DNA from 3 places in the Cupriavidus sp. KK10 genome. Region 3 is predicted to be linked to each of the others. Evidence: predicted binding sites of a transcription regulator. Region 3 holds the regulator's gene; each other region holds the start of a gene.
The links. Region 3 encodes FliA, which starts transcription of late flagellar genes. Its sites were predicted from a motif close to CTAAAGTTTNNNNNNNNNNNGCCGNTA; they were not measured.

Region 1 (4,994 bases), 440 kb from region 3:
AGCCGTGCCGATGCCATGGCGCTGATCGGGCGCGTACGGCGCATCCATGCCGGCGTGATTGGCGTGGCTCCGGACGGGCGGCACTATGCAGCCTCCGATCCGGCGTTGCTGACGTGGGTGCACGTGGCCGAGGTCTCGAGCTTCCTGGCTGGCTACCTGCGCTATGTCGGGCCACTGAGCAGCGCCGAGCAGGATCGCTACTACGACGAGGTCGCGCGCATCGCCGAGATGCTGGGCGCGGCCGACGTGCCGCGCTCGCGCGCCGAAGTCACGGCCTACCTTGAGGCCATGCGGCCTGCGCTGCTGGCCAGCGAACGCACCAGCGAAGTGGTGCGGTTGGTGCGGAAGATGCCGGTGGCCAACCCGCTGCTGCAGCCGGCGGTGCGCATCATGGCCCACGGCGGCATCGCCCTCCTGCCGCCGTGGGCACGGCACCAGCTCGATCTGGACGGCCCTTCGATACGGCGCCCGGCCGCACTCGCGGGCATGCATGTGCTGGCACCGGCGCTTCGCTGGGTGCTGGGCGCCGGCCTGGCAGCGCGTGCACGGCGGCGCGTGGCCCGCGGCACCGCCACCACGGCCGGCTGAGGGCCGCGCCGGCTATCGGCGTTCAGCGGACACTTCTTGAAGGGAAATGAGAATTGGCGGCAAAAACCCTCGCATTTCGGAGGATTGCGCGCCGCGAAAGTGGCGTTAAATCTGCCTCGGCATTCCGAACGGCCGGTCGGATTTACCAGCCGCACCAGCCACAGCGCCACAGAGCGCGATTCAAACGACGCAGGCAAAAAAGAAGCCTACGCGCGGGGTGCTCGTAGGCTTTCCAGGACTGCTCGAGCCGAAAGGCTCTTGCCAAGAATATAAACGCGCTTACATGAGGTGTAAATCCCGTTTCTATCAGGGGATTCCCTCATGACGATATGAGATCGTTTGCGCACTTTTGATAATTTGGGCCCTGACGCTACATCAGGGCATTTTTCGCATGGGCTGGCAATTTCCTCACGGGCCCCGTCCACACCGGGCCTGCCGGCCTGCATCCCTCGCCGCAGCATGCGGCAGCGCACAATCTGTTACAATATCCAAGCTTCGAGAGCAACACATTTTATAGAGCAAAGACTCTAGATCCGAATTGGCGCGCGGTTCGTCAACGCTTGTAGAACTTTGTTACTCTCAGCCCCGAAGTATTCCCCTTCTCTTCTGGCAGCACCAACCGGCGACGCCGCAGCTACCGAGAGCGGATGTTTCCCCTGCCGCCCTGGCCGCGCCGCACCCCAAGCCGCCGGCCAACGGACCATTATCAGCCGCCAGAACCCTAGTGGGCTCTTCCGGAGTCGTTGTGAAGAAGAAGGAAACCCGGCCCAGGTCACCGAGCCGAAAGCAACTGCAGCACCAGCAATTTGCAGCGTACAGCACCAGCCAGGCGCCTGTGATCGTCCACCTGTCCAACGGCGCGCGACTGCAGGGCCTCGTGCTGGCGTCCGACGACTACGTGGTGCTGCTTGGCCGGCAGCCGGACGACATCCGGCCCACGGTGGTCTACAAGCGGGCCATCTGCCTGGTCACGCTGGCCAATGCGCCGGACGCGCCGGTGGTGGCACCGGATCCGGCCCCGGCGCCGGACTTCCTGCCGATCTACATCCCCCGCACCCGCAAGCGCCGCTAGGCCAACGCCCGCCCCACACGCCTTCCCGCTCCGGCGCCCCCTGCCGCGCCGGGCCTCCGCCCGCCCTGCCGGCACCCCGCGAAACTATCGCGGAGATCACTCTAAACCTTTCCCTTGCCCGGTCGATAACCCAAGCAACGGAGGCACTCTACGCCCTGCAAAGCAGGCCGCCAACGTTACGGCACTAGCCGGAATGCCCAAAACTTTGCATATAGGAGTCGTACCATGGCGCAAGTCATTAACACCAATTCGTTGTCTCTGATGACTCAGAACAACATGAACACGTCGCAATCGTCGCTGAACACGGCGATCCAGCGCCTGTCGTCGGGCCTGCGCATCAACAGCGCCAAGGACGACGCCGCCGGCCAGGCCATCGCCAACCGCTTTACCTCGAACATCCGCGGCCTGACGCAAGCCCAGCGCAACGCCAACGACGGCATCTCGCTGGCACAAACGACGGAAGGCGCGCTGACCGAAGTCAACAACAACCTGCAACGTATTCGTGAACTGTCGGTCCAGGCGGCCACGGGTTCGAACTCGTCGTCTGACCTGAAGTCGATTCAGGATGAAATCAACCAGCGCCTGTCTGAAATCGACCGTACGTCGCAACAGACCGACTTCAACGGCGTCAAGGTTCTGGCCGGCAGCAACAAGCTGTCCGTCCAGGTTGGCGCCAACGACGGCGAAACCATCTCCATCGATCTGAAGCAGATCGACAGGACCACGCTGGGCCTGAGCGGCTTCTCGGTGGCCAAGAACTCGCTGGACGTTGGCCCGAAGATCACCACGATCAACGCTGCCGCTGGTACCGGTTCGTTCAACGTGAGCTTCGCTGCAGGCGACGTCACCAAGATCAACGCCGCAACCGGCAAGACCTTCGCCGCAGCGGACCTCGAACTGCACGAAGTCAAGACGGCTGCCGGTGCGAACTCGGGCCAGTTCGTCGTGAAGGCTGGTGACGACTACTTTGCCGCTTCGGTCGACCGTACCACCGGGGCCGTGAAGCTCAACGAAGCCGATGTTGCGTTCGACGACACCGCCAATGGCATCAGCGCCGCCGTCACGCTGCAAGACCAACTGGTGCGCGTTGCCAACGATGCTACAGGCGCTGCCACGGGCTACGTCACCGTGCAGGGCAAGAACTACGTCGCTGCCAATACGCTGGTCGACGGCGGTGCAGCCCCCACGCTCAACGTGGCCGTTGGCACGATCTCCCTGAGCGGCGCCACCCCCACGGCCGAATTCACGGGCGTTCCCACCGGCAACGCGCTGAAGAAGATCGACGCCGCGCTGAAGCAAGTCGACGACCTGCGCAGCTCGCTGGGTGCAGTCCAGAACCGTTTTGACTCCGTCATCTCGAACCTGGGCACCACCGTGACCAACCTGTCCTCGTCGCGCTCGCGCATCCAGGACGCTGACTACGCAACGGAAGTGTCGAACATGACCCGCGCGAACATCCTGCAACAGGCTGGTACGTCGGTCCTGGCGCAAGCCAACCAGACCACCCAAGGCGTGCTGTCGCTGCTGCGTTAATCGCGTCGGCGAAACGCGCAAGAAGGCTGGGCCGCAAGGCCCGGCCTTTTTGCCCGAGGAGCATTTCGCAGGCAGCCCGACTGCCTGCAAAGCGTTTCTCCTGGAACTGAACCCTCCCAACCCGGACGGAGTATTCGATGGCGCCTCCCCCGACAGTGAACCCCTTTACCGTGCGGATGCCAGCCGAAGGCTTAGCCGTTGCCATGCCGTCTGGCGGCGCCACCACCATGGCCAGCCAGGCTACGCAGCGACAGGATCGTGCCGTAACCAGCGACCACACAGAAGCCGCCCAGGGATTGGAAACCAGCGCCGCCATCGGCGAGCTGGTCGACGCGCTCAAGACCACCACCATCGGCCTGCGCTTCGAGATCGACGACGCCACGCACCGCGTCATCACCAAGGTGATCGACAAGGAAACCGGCGACCTGATCCGGCAGATGCCCACCGAAGAGGTGCTGCGCATTGCCCGCGCCATCGACAAGCTGCAGGGGTTGTTCATCAACCACGCGGCCTGAGCCCTGAATATCAGTTGAAGACGAGACAATAATATGGCAACGATCTCCTCCATCGGCATCGGTTCCAACCTGCAACTGAGCGATCTGCTGGACCAGCTGCAGAAGGCCGAGCAGGCACCGCTTGACGCTATCAATGCGCAGGCCAAGAGCTACCAGACCAAGTTGTCGGCCTACAGTCAGGTGCAAAGCGTGCTGGATGCCTACCAGGGCGCGGCGAAGAAGCTGTCCGATGCTGCCACCTTCGGCGCCGTAAAGGCCAGCGTCGGCAACACGGACGTGATGACCGTCACCACCGCTGCCAACGCCGTGCCTGGCAGCTACAGCATTACTGTCAACACGCTGGCCACCGCGCAGTCGCTGGTGAGCAGCAACGTTGCCGACCAGAAGGCCGCGATCGGCGGCGGCGAGCTCGTGTTCGACTTCGGCGAAGCGCTGGCCACCGGTGGCGCCGCCACTACCACCAAGAAGGTCACCATCCCCGCGGATTCTTCCCTCGAAGGGATGCGCGATGCCATCAACAAGGCCGGCATCGGGGTGACCGCCAGCATCGTCAATGACGGCAGCGCCAGCCCATACCGCCTGGTATTGACGTCGGACAAGACCGGAACGCAAGCCACCATGCGCGTGTCGTCGACCGATGCTGCACTGAACAGCGTGGTTGCGTTCGACCCGGCCGCGGCGCCCGCCGCCAACAAGATGGAACAGAAGGTGCCGCCTGCCAATGCGACGCTGAAGATCAACGGCATCGACGTGGTCAGCCAGAGCAATTCAGTGGTGGACGCAGCGCAGGGCGTGACCATGAACCTTGTCAAGCCAGGCACGACATCGCTGGTGGTGACCCGTGACAACGTCGCAATCAAGGCCGCCGTCCAGGCTTTTGTCACCGCCTACAACAACATTCAGAGTTCCGCCAAGTCGCTGACGGCATTCGATACCAAGGCCGGTACGTCCGCGGCATTGACTGGCGACGGCACGCTGCGCACGATCCAGTCCGGCCTGCGGTCGATGCTGGGCGGCGCCATGGATGACGGCAACGGCGGCACGATCACGCTGATCGACGTCGGCATCAGTTTCGACAAAGACGGCACGATGAAGCTGGACGACACCAAGCTGACCAAGGCGATAAACGACAACCTGGGCCGCGTCACGTCCCTGTTTTCCAGCACCACCGGCGACGGCGGAATCGGCAAGCGCGCCAGCACCTATATCGAGGGCCTGAGCAAGACCGATGGCGCGCTGAAGGTGGCTCAGGATGGCATCACCAAGACGCTGAAGGACCTGGAAGA
Region 2 (4,994 bases), 3.1 Mb from region 3:
TCCGCTGGGGATTGAGCTGCATGCCGGCAAGCCGATCCTGTACGGCTGCGGCGATTTCATCAACGATTACGAAGGCATCGGTGGCTACGACGAATACCGGCCGGACCTGGCGCTGATGGCCTTCGTCAGCTTCGATGCCGGCGGCAGCGCCGACCTGCGGCTGGTGCCGTTGCGGCGCAGCCATTTCCGTCTGGCCTACGCGCGCGAAGTGGATATGACGTGGCTGCAGGCCATGTTTGAAGACGAGGGACGGGCACTCGGCACCCGGGTGGAGCGAAGCGGATTGCATGAACTGCGCTTGTGGGCCGCATGAGCCTCAGTCCATGAAAAAGCCCGCCGTGGCGGCGGGCTGCACGAAATCGAATCGCCAGGCGTCAGTGGCGATGGATCATGTGATCAAACCATGTGCGCACTGACTGCTCCTGCTGCTGCAGCAGCGTCGGGTTCTTTTCCCGCAACATCCAGATGGTAAATGCGGCGCACGCAACAAGGGCGATCAGGACCAGCGCGGTAATCAAGGTGGCGGCCATAGCAACCTCCTTTGGATAATGGTTGCACCTTCAGTGTAGTTCGCCTGGCAGCCATCACGGAAAACAGAAAGGCCAGCCTTGATGGCTGGCCTTCCGGTTATTCCAGTGCCACGTGAGTTGGTTCCGTGTAACGCTTCCGCAGAGTGCTGATCCGCTTCTTCATTCACTGCCCGACTCTAGCTCTCTCGCCCATCCTGCGGCACCCCAGGACATAACTGCAGCATAGTACAAATCCCCGCGGATAACAGCGCGCGTTCAGCTGACGGCGATGCGGTCGTCGACCAGACGTATCTGGCCGCCAGGCTTGTCTTCCATCACTTTGAGCACGCGGCTGCCAACCTGCAGCGTGACGCCGCCATGGATGCGGCGCGCGGCGTCGATCACGGCCTCGGCGGCCGGCTGCATCTGCTGCCCCAGTTCGGTCAGGCGTGCCTCCAGCTCGAACAGATCGCGCGACAGCTTGAACAGTGTCGCGCGCGCCTTTTCGCGCAGGTCACCCACGGCCTTCTCGGGATGCTTGGCAAAGAAATCCACCAGCTGCTTGACCTTGTTCTGCTCTGCCAGCATGCGGCGGCGCTCGGCTTCCAGCGCGGCGCGCTGTGCGTCGGCAAAAGGATTCAGGCCGACCTGGATGCTGGTGGCGGTGCCGGCAGGTGCGCCCAGCACCGCGGCGCGCACCGCCAGCAAGGCACGGCTGCGGCCGCCGCTGATGCTGCCCTGCGCGCCGGTGCCGCCCACCACGATGCGCTCGCCGGCAGCAACATCGCTCTGCCGGATGCCGCTTTCGACGTTGACCTCGGTGCCGGCCTCGACCACGGCGTTCTCGATAAAGCGCGCCTTCACCGCGCCCTTGCAGCGCACACTGGCGCGGCTGATGCCGCCTTCGGCGCGGCCGGTGTCGGCCTTGCCGATGATGCCGCCCTTGACGATGACATTGCCGCCGGCCTCGACGTTGGCGGCTTCGATGGTGCCCTCGACCACCACGTCGCCGCTGACATTGACCGACATGCCGGTGCGGATATCGCCCGACACGCGCAGCGTGCCGTCGAACGCCACGTTGCCTGAGTGCAGGTCAACCGAGTCCACCTGCACCACCGGGCTGACCGAGATGCCGTGCACGCCCACCACCGGCGATCCTGCGATCACCGCGCGCAGCAGCTCCGGATCGTCGGCATCGGCGGCAGCGCCGGTCAGGCCTTCGGCAAAGGGCGGATCATCGACCGGATCGGCGGCGACGGGCTTGCCGAATACGTCGATGCCGTCATTGCCATGCACTGCCGGGATGCGCCGCATCAGCGGCGTGCCGGGGCTGACCAGCAGCAGGTTGCCCAGGTCGCGCAGGTCGACCTTGCCGGCCTCGTCGTCAGGCTGCGCCGGCTTGCGCGGTTCGAGCAGGTTGATAAAGCGCGCCGGCTCACCCTGGCGCGGCGCGACGCCGGCGGCAATGGTGCGCAGCTCGCAACGGCCTTCGGCCAGCGCGGCGTCCAATGCCAGGGTCTGGACCGGTGCCACCACGCCGCGTTCGGCCACGGCGCGACGGATGTCCTCCGCGCTGACCGGGCGGCCGCCTTCGGCTGGCAGCAGCGTCAGCCGCACGGCCAGGCCGTCGGCGGTGATGTCGAGCTCGAAGGCGCCGTCGATCAGCGCACCGATGGTGGCATCGATCTCATGCTCGGCCCGCTGGCATTGCGCCAGGAACTGCGCCACCGCGCGCGCATCCAGCCGCGCGCCGGCCCAGCCCAGGCTGTCCAGGCATTGGCGCAGGCTGGCCTGGTCCGGCGGCAGCCTGCCCGGCTGCGGCGTGTAGCGCGCATGCACCTGCTCGCCTGGCTCGGCAAGTTCCAGGCGCAAACCCGACTCATGCGTCATGCGTCCCCTGAATCGTCTTGTGGAGCCGCGCGGCGGGTGCCGGCGCTCCGCTTGTTATCGATCCATAACCAACGGCAGCCGCGCGGAGAACTTTAGCGCACAGCACCCCGCGTGGGGGGATGATCCGGACGATGCCCGGGTTATCTGACCGAGACCACCTCGATGGTGCCGGTCTGGCCGTTCTGCACGACCTCCTGCTTCATGACCAGGCCCATGTCGGGGCAGTACCAGTCCGTGACGCTGGCGGTCGCCGGCGGCACCGACACGGTGTGGCCCGCCACGGTGACCGGCGCCATGGTCGTGCTGCGCTCGTAGCGGACCGGCCAGCAGGATTTCTGGCCGAGGCGGGTGGGAATGGTCGCGCGCTTGCCGACGACCTTGCCGCCGATGGTGACCTTGGCGGACGGGATCTTGGCCTGGCCGGCGCTCTGGCCGGCGGCGGTCATCTGCAGGTCCATGCGCACGGTCTGCGACTCGCCCGGCAGCCGCTGCCCTTCCGCTTCAATGACGCCGCCGTAGGCCAGCGTGCCGACCGCGCTGCTGTCGAGCATGCCCGATGCCGTGCCGGCGGCGCTCTTGCCCTCGACCTTGCCCGGCGCGCCGCCGCGCGAGATGGTCAGGCGGTCTTCGATCACCGCCATGGTGTAGTCCAGCCGCGTCTCGTTGGCTGAGCCGGCCGCGGCCACATTCGACACGACGCTGATATTGGCATTGCACTGGCCCTTGCCCGACTTGCGCACGCCGGACACGGACATGGTCGCCGTGCCCGGCGCACCGCCCTGCATGGTCATGCGGATCTCGCCGCCGTCATGCATCCACGGCGCATCGCAGACGCCGGCCGCAGCGGCTGCCGGGAGCAGCAGCGCAGCCAGGGCCAGGCTTGCGCCAAGCGCCGTGCGGCGGTCGAGGGATTGACGCGCGGTCGCGCGGTCGGATTTCTTCGGCATCTGTCGCCTCTCCATTAGGGTCTGTTCAACAAGGCGCCGGCACGCTGGCGCTGCGGCGGACAGGCGTCAATCCTTGCACTGCGGCATGTCGCGGAAGCTGTCGCGCACCGTCGCACAGGACTGCGCCAGGCCATCCTTGTCGGAGACGCCGGCCCAGCGCGTGCGGATCGATTCCAGCTCGCCGGGCAGCCCGTCGCGCAGGGTCTGGGCGGCCGCGGCCTGCCCCGACTTGTCGAGCTTGGCCGCCATGTTCTCGGTGCAGGCGCGTTGCGCGGCCTCGGCTTCCTGGCAGGCTTTCGGCAAGGCATCGCTGGCCGCGGCGGAACGCCCTTCGTCCTTGCCACAGCTGGCAACGGCCAGCGCCAGCATGACCGGCAGGCAGGCACGCGGGATCCAGTACGACTTCATGATTTCTCCTTTTTCTTCACCACGGAGGCGGGGGTTTTCTGGAACGAGACGATGACCAGACCGCTTCGCTGCGCCGGCGCCGCCGGCTGGCGCAAGGGCGCCGCGGCGCTGTCGTCCTGGCCGCCGCGCAAGCGCGCATAGCGACCCAGCACCTGCGGCACGTAGGCCTGGGTCTCGGCAAACGGAGGGATGCGCGACCCGTGGCGCAGCACCGCGCCTTCGCCCGCGTTGTAGGCCGCCAGGGCCAGGCTGGTGTCGCCGTTGAAGCGCGACAACAAGCCGCCCAGGTAGGACGCACCGCCCTGCAGGTTCTGGGCCGGATCATAGGCATCGGTCACGCCCAGCATGCGTGCCGTGGCCGGCATCAGCTGCGTCAGGCCGATGGCACCCTTGACGGAGGTGGCTTGCGGGTTCCAGCCTGACTCCACCTCCACCATGGCCATCAGCAGATGCGGGTCCACTGCCGCGGCCTGCGCCGCGCGATGCGCGAGGGCAACCAGCTCAGAGGGTGGGGATTTGCCAGCGACGACGGCAGCCTTTGCCACCGGCTGCGTCGGCAGCCCAATAAACGCCCGCGCCGGCAACGCAGCGGGCGCCGCAGTGGGAGCCACTTCTGCCGTCCCGGCGCTGCGCGACGTAAGGAAGGTCACGCCGCTGCCGCGGTCGGCATGCATGACGATCTCGGCGCCGGCCGGCACCGCGCCAGCCAGCAGCATTGCCGCCACCACACCGCGCGCCGGCGCGGCCACAAGCGCTGGCATCACTGCTTGGCCAGCTCCACGCGGCGGTTCTGCGCGCGGCCGAATGGCGTGTCGTTGGGCATTAGCGGATGGGTGGCGCCATAGCCCTTGGCATCGAGGCGGTCGGCGGGCACGCCGGCGCTTTCCAGGTAGCGCTTGACGGCGGCGGCGCGGCGCTCGGACAGCGGCTGGTTGCGCGCGTCGCCACCGGTGCTGTCGGTATGCCCCTCCACGCGCAGGCGCCAGTCGGGATGCGCCAGCACCGCCTTGGCGGCACGGTCCAGCAGCGGCCGGGCCGCCGCGCTCAGCACGTCGGAATCGGTTTCGAAGTTGACGCCGTAGAGTTGCACGCGGCCTGCGCCTTCAAGGGCCTGGCCGATGGGATCGGGGGCGGCCTCGGCCTTCGGGAAGCACGGCGGCGCCTGGTCCGCCAGGCGCCAGCCGCCGGCTTCGCGCACGCTGTCGAAGGTGCGCGCATCGCCCTTCACCAGCGCGGCGTA
Region 3 (4,994 bases):
GCCACGGCGCAGGTCTACGTGCCACCCGCGCCGGTGGTCGAGCCCGCCGCCATCAGCGACCTGCGCGGTGAGCTGCAATCGATGCGCGCGATGCTGGAGCGCCAGCTGGCCGGGATCAACCCTGCCCCAAGCACGGTTGCAAGCGCGGCAGCGCACGGCGTGGCCGCCAGCGACCCGCTGCGCGAATCCCTGTTTGAATGGATGGTCGGCGCCGGCTTCTCCGGGCAACTGGCGCGCACGCTGCTGGCGCGGCTGCCACTGGGCTACGACCGCCCCGCGGCCATGGGCTGGATCCGCACCGAACTGGCCAGCAAGCTGCCGGTGCTGGGCGACGAGGACAGCCTGTTCGCGCAAGGCGGCGTGCTGGCGCTGGTGGGCCCCACCGGCGTGGGCAAGACCACCACCACGGCCAAGCTGGCGGCGCGCTTCGTGCTGCGCCACGGTGCCGACAAGCTGGCGCTGCTGACCACCGACAGCTTCCGTATCGGCGCGCACGAACAGCTGCGCATCTACGGCGACATCCTCGGCGTGCCGGTGCATGCGGTGAAGGATGCCGCCGACCTGCGCTTCGCGCTGGCGGCGATGAAGGACAAGCACCTGGTGATCATCGACACCGTCGGCATGAGCCAGCGCGACCGCAGCCTGTCGGAACAGATCGCCATGCTGGCCGGCGTGCCCGCGCCGGTGCAGCGCGTGCTGCTGCTCAACGGCGCCAGCCACGGCGATACCCTCAATGAAGTGGTGCATGCCTACCGCCATGACGCCGTGCCCGATGGCGGCGGCATCGACGGCTGCATCATCAGCAAGCTGGACGAAGCCACCCACCTGGGCTCGGTGCTGGACGTGGTGATCCGCCATCGCCTGCCGGTGTTCTACGCCTCCACCGGCCAGCGCGTGCCCGAGCACCTTGAGCTGGCCAACAGCACCGCGCTGGTGGAGCGCGCCTTCCTGACGCCGCGCCGCGGTTCGGTATTTGCCGATGCGGACGCCGCACGCCGGCGCAGCGCCGGCACCGATGACGAGGTGCCCGCGCGTGGCGGCGCCGACGAGGTGCTGCGCTCGCTGAGCGACAGCGCGGACGCGCTGAGCCAGTGCGTGGCAGAACTCAATGGCGCGGGCCTGGGCCTCGACCTGGCCCGCTCGCTGTGGCAACAGCGCGGCGCCGACGCCCCGGCCCTGCGCGCCATGTCGCAGCAGGTGCGCGAAGCGGTCTGCCGCGACGTGACCCGCCAGTGCGAGCAATACGTGCTGGCCAGCGCCGCCACGCTGCAAGTGGCCGTGCCCGGCCGCCGCACGCCGCAGCCGATGCAGCACACGCTGTGGTTCGCCGACCGCGACGGCATGCCGCTGGCCGCCACCGTGACCTCGACCGGCCGTGCCGGCCAACCGCTGGGCGAAGCCGAGTCCGATGCCGCCAGCCTGCGCGCCGCCATGAGCGCCGCGCGCAAGGTGGTCAACCTGATTGATGCCATACCGTCCGCCGCCATGCTGGCACGCTGGCAGCAGGCCGGCGAGCGCTGGGTGGCCAGCGCGCGCAAGACCGCGCGCGTAGTCAGCGCCGGCGCCGCCTGGAAGCTCGATGCGCTGGCCGACACGCTGACCTTCCACGCCGTCGGCGAGGACACCGTGCGCGAGCGTGAAGCCGTGCGCTGGCTGGCCAGCGCCGAAGTGCGCGTACCGGACAGCCCGGTGCGCGGCAAGGGCACCCCCGAAGGCGGCATCGATGCCTGCCTGGTGGTGGCCCGCCTGGCCGACCGCGCCACCGGCGAACTGCTGGATACCCGTTACCTGCTGTGCGACCCGGCGCTGGCGCAGGAGGCCGCGCAGGTGGCGCGCTGGGCCTTGTGGACCGACGCAGCCGATGCGCGCCTGCGCACGCTGCGCCACGCCATCGACCACTTCGCCCAGGACGCCGAAAGCGGCCACGCCGCCGGCGCCGCGCTGGCCGCGCTGCAACTGGGCCTCTCGGTGCTGCGCCTGGAACACGCGCCGACCGCGGCCGCGCCCGCCTTCCTCGCGCGCCTGGCTGGCCGCACGGCGCGCCAGGGCGCGCCGGTGCCGGGCACGGTGCTCAATGAAGGCATGGGCCGCATGCTGGCATTGCTCGACGTGCTGGAAAACTATCCGGGCCGCGGCACCGCCGTGTCCGCTGAAGCCATGGAGGTCCTGCAGTGAGCGCCCTCGCCATGGACCAGGCCGAGAGCCTGCGCCGGATGCTGGCGCCGCGCACGACGCGCCGTATCGCCGTGGTCGCCAGCGAAGGCGGTGCCGGCGCGACCACCGTGGCCCTGGGCTTATCGCACGCGCTGGCCATGCAGGGCGAACGCGTGCTGCTGGTCGACGAAGACGCTGCCGCGGCGCGCGCCACGCGGCTGTCCGGCGCCAGGCCCGCCGGCACCCTGGCCGATGTCAGCGCAGGCCGCCTGCCGCTGGAAGCTGCTGCAGGCACCGGTCCCGGTGGCGTGCTGTCGGTACTGCCGGCTGGCCGGCCTGTGCCGGGCAGCGCCTTGTCGGCTGCTGCCGCGAGTGGCTTTCGCAGCGTGCTGGTGGATGCCGGCGTCGATGCCGACGGCGCGCTGTCGCCGCTCGCGGGCGGCGCGCACAATGTGCTGATCGTAATGCGGCCTGAGCTCGCGTCGATCACCGCCGCCTACGCCTGCATCAAGCGCCTGCATCACCTGTATGCCTGGCGCCAGTTCCACCTGATCGTCAACATGGCGGCGAGCGAGGCCACGGTGCAGGCAATCCTGCGCAATCTAGCGCGCACGGCCAGCCAGTACCTGGGCGTCGAGGCGTTGTGCGCGGGCTGGTTGCCATCCGACCCGCTAGTGGCGCGCGGCGTGCAACTGGGGCGCTGCGTGGTCGAGGCGTTTCCGGCGGCGCCGGCCACCACCGCGCTGCGCCGCACCGCCGGCAGCATCGGCGCCTGGCCGCTGCGCGCGGACGCGTCCGCCCCCGTGCCCGCAGCCGCAATGGCGTAAGCCTGCCAGTCATGCCATCTCACCGAACCAGACCCTGAGCCAGCCCCCGCCCACGTTGTGGCGGTCCAGCAATCCAGCATTCACGAGAATTGCACCATGTACACGATCCAGGGAAAGCTCGAACAGGCCGATGTGGTCAAGGCGCATGCACAGCTGGTGCGCCGCATCGCTCTGCAACTGGCCGCCAGGCTGCCTGCCAGCGTGCAGATCGACGACCTGATCCAGGCCGGCATGATCGGCCTGCTGGATGCCGCCAAGCGCTATGAAGACACCCACGGCGCTCGCTTTGAGACCTATGCCAGCCAGCGCATCCGCGGCGCCATGCTTGACGAGGTGCGCGCCAACGACTGGCAGTCGCGCAGCCTGCGCCAGTTCACCCGGCGCATCGAGCGCACGCAGCGAGGGCTGGAGCAGAAGCTCGGGCGCGCGCCGGTCGACTCCGAAGTGGCCGAGGCCATGGAGATGGCGCTGGACGAATACCAGTTGCTGCTCAATGAGGTCTATGGTTGCCAGCTACTGCACTACGAGGATTTCGAGCGCTCCGGCGAAGAAGACTTCCTGGACCGGCACCCTGGCGGCAGCGATGACGGCAACCCGCTGACCGTGCTGATGGAAAGCGGCATGCGCGAGGCGCTGATCCGCGCCATCGACCGGCTGCCCGAGCGCGAGAAGCTGGTGCTGTCGCTGTGCTACGACCAGGAGCTGAACCTGCGCGAGATCGGCGCGGTGCTCGATGTGACCGAGTCGCGCGTGTGCCAGATCCGCGGCCAGGCGATCACGCGGCTGCGCAACCAGTTGCGCGGCTTGCTGTGATGCAGAGGATGGGCCGCGCCGCGCGCGGCGCTTGCTGCCTGCTGGCTGCCGTATCGGCCTGCGCCTGGGCCGCCATCGAGGGCGGCACCCGCCATGCCTGGACCGGATCGGTCAACGGGCCGGCACTCTACGGCCGCGGACAGCGTGCTGTGTCGCCGCCGATCCTGCCCATCGGCGTCTTGCCGCAGTCAGAAGGGGTCATCACGTCGGTGCGCTGGCGCTACAGCTTCGCCAAAACCCCACCCCTGGAACTGCAAGCCTATCTCTGCAATGCCCAGCGCTGCGTGCTGCTGCCGCAGGCGGAAGGCAAGACCGATGCGTTCTTCGGGGATGATGCCACCAAGGGCTTTGTATTCGCGTTCCGGGTGCCGGGGCAGGGTAGCCTGGTGCCGGTGCTGCAGGGGCGCAGCAATGAGTTGGTGGTGGGGTTTCGGTAGGAAAGAACGGAACATCAGGCGATAGCTTCAACCCGCTGCCAGACTCACCCCACCCGCTCCAGCCGCAGCCTTCCCATCCTTCCCATACAACCCCGCATCCCCGCCACTATGCTGGCGCAGCGCCTGGATGGCTTCGCGGGTGAAGTCGAGGTGGGCGTTGACGACGGCGCCGTTCAGGGCGTTGCCGTCGCGCGCGGTGCGGGCGGCGAAGATCAGCTGGCGCCAGGCGTCGGCCACGGCCGGGTCGACCTGGCGGCCGAGCAGCTGGCCTTCGGGGCCGGCGCGCAGGCCCAGCGTGCCCATCTGGGCTTCGCGGGCCTTGAGCTGGCGGGACAGGGCCTGGCCCAGTTCAACCTTGCGCGTCAGCAGTCCGCTCAGGGACTGGAAGTCGCCCCGCTTGAGGGCGTCGCGCTCTTCGGCGAGGAGTTGGCCGAAGGCCTGGATGCCTTCGGTTTCGCGCTGCAGGGACTGGATCAGGCTCTGGTTCATTTGGGCTAGCGGGGTTCGGCCTGGCCAAGCTCGCGCAGGGTCGCGAGCAGGCCGTCGGCAATCTTGCCCGGGTCGATCCTGATCCGGCCCTCGGCGATGGCCTGGCGGATCTCTTCGACCTTGGCGGTGTCGATATCGTCGTCCGTGGGCTGCATCAGGCGGGCGCTGATGTCGCGTACCTGGGCGGCCAGCGGGCTGACGCTCAGGCCGGCGGACGGCGCCGCGGCGCTGGCCGGCGCGGCCTGGGGCCGGGCGGCGGCGTCGCCCGCGGGGG

Region 1: a site for FliA is predicted at 1,762-1,788, ahead of KB879_RS17005 (FliC/FljB family flagellin). Genes of this name have one in related genera too.
Region 2: a site for FliA is predicted at 2,469-2,495, ahead of KB879_RS04930 (DUF342 domain-containing protein). Genes of this name have one in related genera too.

Annotation. Positions count from the first base shown of each region.
Region 1 covers NZ_CP073677.1:3,627,140-3,632,133, forward strand. Annotated here, with positions in the region: gene KB879_RS16995 (oxygenase MpaB family protein) at 1-588, shown strand, start outside; gene KB879_RS17000 (RNA chaperone Hfq) at 1,334-1,660, shown strand; gene KB879_RS17005 (FliC/FljB family flagellin) at 1,886-3,193, shown strand; gene KB879_RS17010 (flagellar protein FlaG) at 3,331-3,708, shown strand; gene fliD (flagellar filament capping protein FliD) at 3,742-4,994, shown strand, end outside.
Region 2 covers NZ_CP073677.1:997,228-1,002,221, reverse strand. Annotated here, with positions in the region: gene KB879_RS04940 (CapA family protein) at 1-313, shown strand, start outside; gene KB879_RS04935 (hypothetical protein) at 375-530, opposite strand; gene KB879_RS04930 (DUF342 domain-containing protein) at 786-2,399, opposite strand; gene KB879_RS04925 (hypothetical protein) at 2,540-3,346, opposite strand; gene KB879_RS04920 (hypothetical protein) at 3,413-3,754, opposite strand; gene KB879_RS04915 (lytic transglycosylase domain-containing protein) at 3,751-4,515, opposite strand; gene KB879_RS04910 (OmpA family protein) at 4,515-4,994, opposite strand, start outside.
Region 3 covers NZ_CP073677.1:4,065,970-4,070,963, forward strand. Annotated here, with positions in the region: gene flhF (flagellar biosynthesis protein FlhF) at 1-2,175, shown strand, start outside; gene KB879_RS18995 (AAA family ATPase) at 2,187-2,981, shown strand; gene KB879_RS19000 (RNA polymerase sigma factor FliA) at 3,078-3,794, shown strand; gene KB879_RS19005 (flagellar protein FlhE) at 3,794-4,231, shown strand; gene KB879_RS19010 (flagellar protein FlgN) at 4,259-4,720, opposite strand; gene flgM (flagellar biosynthesis anti-sigma factor FlgM) at 4,726-4,994, opposite strand, start outside.